3 regions of the Pseudomonas sp. AC136 genome follow, and region 1 is predicted to be linked to each of the others. Evidence: riboswitches for the same ligand, from Rfam matches in the RefSeq annotation. Region 1 holds a riboswitch; each other region holds the start of a gene.

The links. A riboswitch is a leader RNA that binds a small molecule or an ion and turns the genes downstream of it on or off. The one in region 1 is predicted to bind cobalamin.
Region 2: another riboswitch for cobalamin. It lies ahead of ACZZZU_RS17660 (TonB-dependent receptor domain-containing protein); the one in region 1 lies ahead of ACZZZU_RS14915 (CbtB domain-containing protein).
Region 3: another riboswitch for cobalamin. It lies ahead of cobO (cob(I)yrinic acid a,c-diamide adenosyltransferase); the one in region 1 lies ahead of ACZZZU_RS14915 (CbtB domain-containing protein).

Annotation. Positions count from the first base shown of each region.
Region 1 is NZ_OZ409865.1:3,372,166-3,374,421, reverse strand. Features, by position in the region: gene ACZZZU_RS14925 (cobalamin biosynthesis protein) at 1-361, opposite strand, end outside; gene ACZZZU_RS14920 (CbtA family protein) at 447-1,166, opposite strand; gene ACZZZU_RS14915 (CbtB domain-containing protein) at 1,210-1,395, opposite strand; cobalamin riboswitch at 1,506-1,682, opposite strand; cobalamin riboswitch at 1,796-2,004, shown strand; gene cobW (cobalamin biosynthesis protein CobW) at 2,116-2,256, shown strand, end outside.
Region 2 is NZ_OZ409865.1:3,945,270-3,947,525, reverse strand. Features, by position in the region: gene ACZZZU_RS17665 (methyl-accepting chemotaxis protein) at 1-699, shown strand, start outside; cobalamin riboswitch at 759-991, shown strand; gene ACZZZU_RS17660 (TonB-dependent receptor domain-containing protein) at 1,081-2,256, shown strand, end outside.
Region 3 is NZ_OZ409865.1:702,683-704,938, reverse strand. Features, by position in the region: gene ACZZZU_RS03120 (methyl-accepting chemotaxis protein) at 1-167, opposite strand, end outside; cobalamin riboswitch at 392-629, shown strand; gene cobO (cob(I)yrinic acid a,c-diamide adenosyltransferase) at 779-1,390, shown strand; gene ACZZZU_RS03110 (cobyrinate a,c-diamide synthase) at 1,390-2,256, shown strand, end outside.

The DNA of each region.
Region 1 (2,256 bases):
GTTTACCGATTAAAAGCCCGGCGCGTTTTCCCGTCACCGCTTCCACCTGCGCCAGAGCGCTTGCCTCGGCGACGCTGACTGCGCCAGTTGCGCGCAGGGCAATGGCCGACACGCTGCTGACGCGATCACTGGCTGCGTCCAACTGAGCCGGTGGCAGCCACGCGAGCGGCAAGCGCAACGTCGCGGCGAGCGCGCGAAGGCCGGCTTCATCACGTTTATGTTCAACGCTGGCGAGGCCGGCGACGTCGCCGAGGCCCAACCCGTGCGCGGCCAAGGTGTGTTCCAGCAATTGGCGAAGTTCAGCCTCGCTACAACCCGCGCGGCATCCGATTCCAGCGATAAAAGGCGCAACGATAGGCACAGAGAAAAACGCCTGAGTAGGTAAGAAAAAAACCCGCTGAGAGCATGGCCCTTCAGCGGGTTCTTGCGCAGCACCAACGAGGGGGTTACACCGCGCTCTTGCCCGCAAACCGGCGATACAGCCAGGCGCTCAGCAAGCCCAGGGCCGACCAGAACAGCGCGTTGGTAATCAGCGAGGCCCAGATGAACTGATGCTCCAGCGCCTCGGGCGCCAAGCTCGAATGCACCTCAGGCTGCGGCGCGCCGATGACATGTGGCACCACCAGCAACACAGCGCCGATCACTTTCACCGCCCAGTGGCGGGCGAATACCAAAAAGGCCAGGCCCACGGCGGTCGCGGTTGCGGTGCCGATCCACCAGTACTGACGCAGCTGCAAATCAGCAGCGGCGGTGCCAGGCAATTCAGGCGGCAGACCGAGCGAAGGTGCCAGCGAAAAGGTGGCGAAACCCGCCAGGCCCCAGAACAGACCGTCTCGGGTACGACCCGGCGCGCGCAAGGTAAACAAGCCCGCCAACATCAGCGCGAAACCAACGGCAACCACCAGGTTGGCGCCCGTGGTCGACGCGACGCGTTGCCAGCCATCTTCCGGCGACCACGCTTCGCTGCTGTGTTCATGGGAATGGGCGGCGGCGCCCGGTTCGTGGCTGTGCTCAGCCGGCGCCACTTGCACGGCGGCGGGCTCAGCGCTTTCAAAGGTTTCGCCCTGAAGAATCAGCGGCGCCACCCAGAAGCTTTGCAACAGGGTCAGAAACAGGGCACCCAGCAGCCCGGCAAACCCGGCGGTTTGCGCAATACGCTTAATCATTTCGCGGTCTCTTCAGTCGCACGCACACTTGGTGGCACAGAAATTAGTGGCACGGAAACGCGGCACTGTGGCGGGTGTCGTGAGCAGCGTTGTGTACCGCCTCGACATGGGAGAAACCGGCGAAATACACCAGCAACGCGCCCAACAGGCCGGCGCCGATGGCGACCACGAGACGCTGAGAAAGCGAGGCGCTGGCCTCGGCAGAATGAGTAAGGGTGCTACTGGACATGACCGTTCCCTCTGAACTGGAAATGAAAACGTAGCAGAAGGGAACGCACGAGGAGCCGAATGCGAGCGCATTCAGACTTCCGGCTTGCGCCCGCCCACCGCGGGTTTTGCCTACTGGTATGAATTCAGGCCGGTCTCCGGGCTCGCATGGCTGAAGGGTTTCAACACACGCCTACCGTTGCGGGGGCAGCGTCGGACTAACTGCTCCAGAACCGACCAGAGCGCGCACCGACTTCCCGTTTCACCTTGCGCACGACGACGCAAGACACCTGAAACAGCGCGCTAGAACACCATTTTCATCGGCAAAGGTCAACGCTGACGTGCCTCGCCCGTGCAGGCTTCCATGTCCAGAAGCTGGATGATCGGACCTCATCGAATTTGACCCATCCCCCACCACTGCGTAGCCTTGCTCGCTTCGAGGTCTCGGCGTATTTGCGCCAGAGCTAAGAGGGAACGCGGTGCGCTGAACAGCCAGGCCGCGGCTGCCCCCGCAACTGTAAACGACCGGCTTTCTTCCAGTGCCACTGCCACGCGCGGGAAGGCGAGGAAAGCGGCCCGCATCAAGGGCCATGTCGTGAGCCAGGAGACCTGCCTCGAACCTATTCACGACAACCGGGCGGGGTGATCCGGTGGCGAATTCTGCGGTGAGCGCTCTGCTCGCTGTAGCCGTCGCAGCCGCCCGCCGATCCGATTTCGCGCGTATCCAACAGGGCTGCATTCGATGAAAAGCTTGGCCAAACTCCCCGTCACCATCGTCACCGGCTTCCTCGGCGCCGGCAAAACCACGCTGCTGCGCCATATGCTCGACAACGCCGAAGGCCGCCGCATTGCGGTGATCGTCAATGAATTTGGCGAGCTGGGT
Region 2 (2,256 bases), 570 kb from region 1:
ATGACTGAGCACATCCTGGGCAGCGAACATGCCTCGCAACAAGCGCTGCAACTGGCCAAGGAAGGCGCCAGCGTGGTGCAGCAGACCACCGAACAAATCAGCCGCCTGGCCAGCCTGGTCAGCGATGCCACCCGCACTATCGAAGGCCTGAGCCAACACACGGTGGCGGTGCAGAGCATCAGCGAAACCATTCGCGGCATCGCCGAACAAACCAACCTGTTGGCGCTCAACGCCGCCATTGAAGCCGCGCGGGCCGGCGAGTCGGGACGTGGCTTTGCCGTGGTTGCCGAGGAAGTGCGCAACCTCGCCCAGCGCACCGCCGAGGCCACGCACGCTATCGCCCAGAGCCTGCACAGCATGCGTCAGCAAGCCGTGCAGGCGGTTGGCTCGATGCAGCAATGCCAAACCAGCGTCGGCACCAGCGTTGACCAAGCCACGCAGGCTAACCAGGCGTTGCAGCGCATTCATGAGGAGGTGGCGGGCATGCAAATGCAGATCGGCGAAATCAGCCGCGCCATGCAATCGCAGCGCGACCAAGCTCAAGCCGCCAATCTGCAAGCGCAAACCATCAGTTCAGGCGCGGGCCAAAGCGCCGAAGCCGCAAACCAGACCCAGCTCGCCGCCCGTGCTCTGGAGCGGTTGGTGCTCGACCTGCACAAAGCCGCCAGCCGGCTTGGGCAGGCAGAGCCAAGCGCGTAAACCGCGTTTGCTGCAACGCCCCACCCTCTTGACCCACCCCGCCGCCACCGCTACGGTGCGCGGCGTTTATCCACGCAGGTGCGTCCGGCTCACACGAGCCCGGCGTTAAACGGGAAGCCGGTGCGCTCCATAGGAGCCATCCCGGCGCTGCCCCCGCAACGGTAATCGACCGCAGCCACGCTGCATGCCCGATCGACACACCACTGGGTTGTTTCCTGGGAAGGTGATCGCGGCAGGAAAGGATGCCCTTTCAGTCGAGAGCCCGGAGACCGGCCTGCATGGAATCGACTGGTGTTGCGGAGGGCAGCACCATCAAGCGCAGGCGCCTTCAAGCGCCACGCTTGCCCATGCCCTCCTCAAAAATCTTTTGAGGAATACTCCATGAAGTACCGACATCTCGCCCTGCCCGCGCTGCTGCTGCCCGCTGTGGTGCAGGCGCAAAGCACTGACCAAGTGCTGAAGCTGCAAGAAATGGTCATCACCTCCGGCCGCAACGCCGAGCCGTTAGCGCAGGCCACCGCTGCTGCCAAGGTGTTCACCCGTGCTGACATCGAGCGTTTGCAGCCCCGCTCCATCACCGACCTGCTCACCCGCGTGCCTGGCGTGCAACTGGTGCAGAACGGTGGGCGCGGCAGCAACACCTCACTGTTTATTCGGGGCAGCAGCAACACTCAAAGCCTAATTCTGGTGGACGGCCAACGCATCGGTTCGGCCTCCGATGGCGGCGCCAGTCTGCAGTTTTTAAGCCTCGAACAAATCGAACGCATCGAGGTGGTACGCGGCTCGCGCTCGGCCTTGTATGGCAGCGATGCCATTGGCGGCGTGGTGCAGATTTTCACCCGTCGCGGCGACAGCGGCCTGCAACCGCGCCTGGCCGTGAGCGCCGGAAGTCACCAAAGCTGGCAGCGCAGCCTGGGCCTCAGTGGCGGCGATGAACAGACGCGCTTCAGCCTCAACGGCAGCCTCGACGAAACCGCCGGCAGCGACCGCACCGGCCAGTCCTACGATTCCGACAGCGACCACGACGCCTACCGCAACAAAGCCTTGAGCTTCAACCTCAGCCACCAATTCAACGAGCGCGTCGAAGGCGGCGTCAGCCTGCTGGACCAACGCGGCCGCAACGAGTACGACAACCCGTTCGGTCGCTTCGACATGAGCACCTTCCTCAGCTATCCGCAGCAGCCTTACACCGACTTCACCCTCAGCAGCGCCAGCGGTTTTGTCGACGCGCAGTTCAACGACCTCTGGAGCAGTCGCTGGGAAGTCGGCCACAGCGAAAGCCGGCAGAAAAGCCAAGACAAACTCAGCGACGAAGTGAGCGTGTTCAACACCTACCGCGACTCCGTGTCGTGGTTGAACACCTTGGAACTAGGCGAGCAGCACACCGTGCTCGCCGGGGTCGATTTCTACGAGGACCAATTGCACAGCAGCACCCAATACAACCAACAAACCCGTTGGAACCAGGCCGCTTTTGCACAACATCGTTTCCAGGGCGAGTGGTTCGCCACCGAGCTGGGATTGCGCCGAGACAAGAATGAACAGTTCGGTAGCGAGAAC
Region 3 (2,256 bases), 2.7 Mb from region 1:
AGGTTGTCGTTCCAGGTCGGCAGCAGGGCGCTAAGCAGCGGTTGGTTGTCCAGGGTTGGCGCGGTCTCTTCAACGTAAACCGGCTCGGTTACCGGCGCCTTGCTCGGCCTTACAAACACGCCGGCCAAGGCGGTAACCGCCAGACCGGCACCGGCCAACCACGGCATGGACACGCCCAGGCCAATCAGGCTGATGACAACTCCAAGGTAAAGCGCGCAATAGGCCAACACGGCAAATTCCCGACCAGGTTCAAGTTGGGTGAACTATAGGCAGCCGCGGCTAAGCGAAAAATCGGGGCACCCCCTACAGGCTTTGTAGGGGTTTCCCCTATACAGAAGTGCGCCGAGTTGGCGACCCCCGCCGAATTGACGCTCAACCTGCAACCCTCTAACCTGCCACCCTCGCTTCAGGTGCCGCCATTTGGCGGTGAAACAGGGAAGTCGGTCCCGCTTGTTTTGCACGTGTTGCGCGTACAAAAGAAACGGCACAAGCCGACGCTGCCCCCGCAACGGTAATTGAGCTGAACACCGCACTAGCCACTGTGTTGAACACGGGAAGGCGCGCTGTTCTGTTGGCCATCACTGGCCGCGCTCATTAGCCCGGAGACCGGCCTGTCGCAGTACCACGGCATTGCGGAGGGCTTTGTCTGGCGTCGGGTGATTGTCTGCAATCCCTGCGTCTGCCGTTCTCCGCTAGCCTCAACCAAGCCGTTGGAAAACCGCCGCCTCGCGCGGGCTTTCCCGGCCTGGACAATTGATGTTGAAGAGCTGAGACCGCAATGAGCGAATCCGCAGAACGCGACGCCCGCCACAAGGCGCGCATGGCCCGCAAAAAAGCCCTTATCGACGAGAAAATCGCCCAGGCCCAGAACGAATACGGCCTGCTGCTGGTGCACACCGGCAATGGCAAAGGCAAAAGCAGCTCGGCGTTTGGCATGGTCGCGCGGGCCTTGGGCCATGGCATGAAAGTGGGCGTGGTGCAGTTCATCAAAGGCGCGGCCAGCACCGGCGAAGAACGCTTCTTCCGCCGCTTCCCCGAAGAAGTCAGCTACCACGTGATGGGCGAGGGCTACACCTGGGACACCCAGGACCGCCAGCGCGATATCGACAAAGCAGTCGCCGCCTGGGCCGTGGCCAAAGACATGCTCAACGACCCGGCCATCGGCCTGGTGGTGCTGGACGAGCTGAACATCGCCCTCAAACACAATTACCTCGACCTCGACACCGTGCTCGCCGATATCGGCGGCCGCCCGGAATTTCAGCACGTGGTCGCCACCGGCCGTGGCGCACCGCCTGCGCTCATTGAAGCGGCCGACACCGTGACCGAAATGGCCATGGTCAAGCACGCCTTCAAGTCCGGCGTTAAAGCCCAGGCCGGGGTGGAGTTCTGATGCAGAGCCACGCATGCCCGGCGCTGTTGATCGCCGCACCGGCGTCCGGCCAGGGCAAAACCACCGTCACCGCTGCCCTGGCGCGCCTGCACACACGCCAAGGCAAACGGGTTCGGGTATTCAAATGCGGGCCGGACTTTCTCGACCCCATGATTCTCGCCCGCGCCAGTGGTGCGCCGGTGTACCAGCTGGATTTGTGGATGGTCGGCGAAGCGGAAAGCCGTCGCCTGCTCTGGGAAGCCGCCGCCGAGGCCGACCTGATTCTGATTGAAGGCGTCATGGGCCTGTTCGACGGCACGCCATCGGCCGCCGATTTGGCCCGTCACTTCGGCGTGCCGGTGCTGGCGCTGATCGACGGTTCCGGCATGGCGCAAACCTTCGGCGCCATGGCTCACGGCATGGCCACGTACCAGGCCGACCTGCCGTTCTCCGGCGTGCTCGCCAACCGCACCGGCAGCGCCCGGCATGGCGAAATTCTGCGCGACTGCCTGCCGCCTGCCATCAAGTGGTACGGCGCTTTGCCGCGCAGCGCCGCGATTGAACTGCCGAGCCGGCACCTGGGCCTGGTGCAAGCCGAAGAGCTGGAAGACCTGGACGCCCGTTTGGACGCCGCCGCCGACGCCCTGGCCGCCAGCGCCGACACCACGTTGCCGGCGCCCGTGCACTTCGCGCCGCCACCAATGGTTCGGCAGATATTGCCGTTGCTCAAGGGCGTGCGCATTGGCGTGGCGCGCGACACCTCGTTCGCCTTTCTCTATCAGGCCAACCTCGACCTGCTGCGCGAGCTGGGCGCCGAGCTGATCGAATTCTCGCCACTTCGCGACAGCGCGTTGCCCGAGGTCGACAGCCTGTATTTGCCCGGTGGT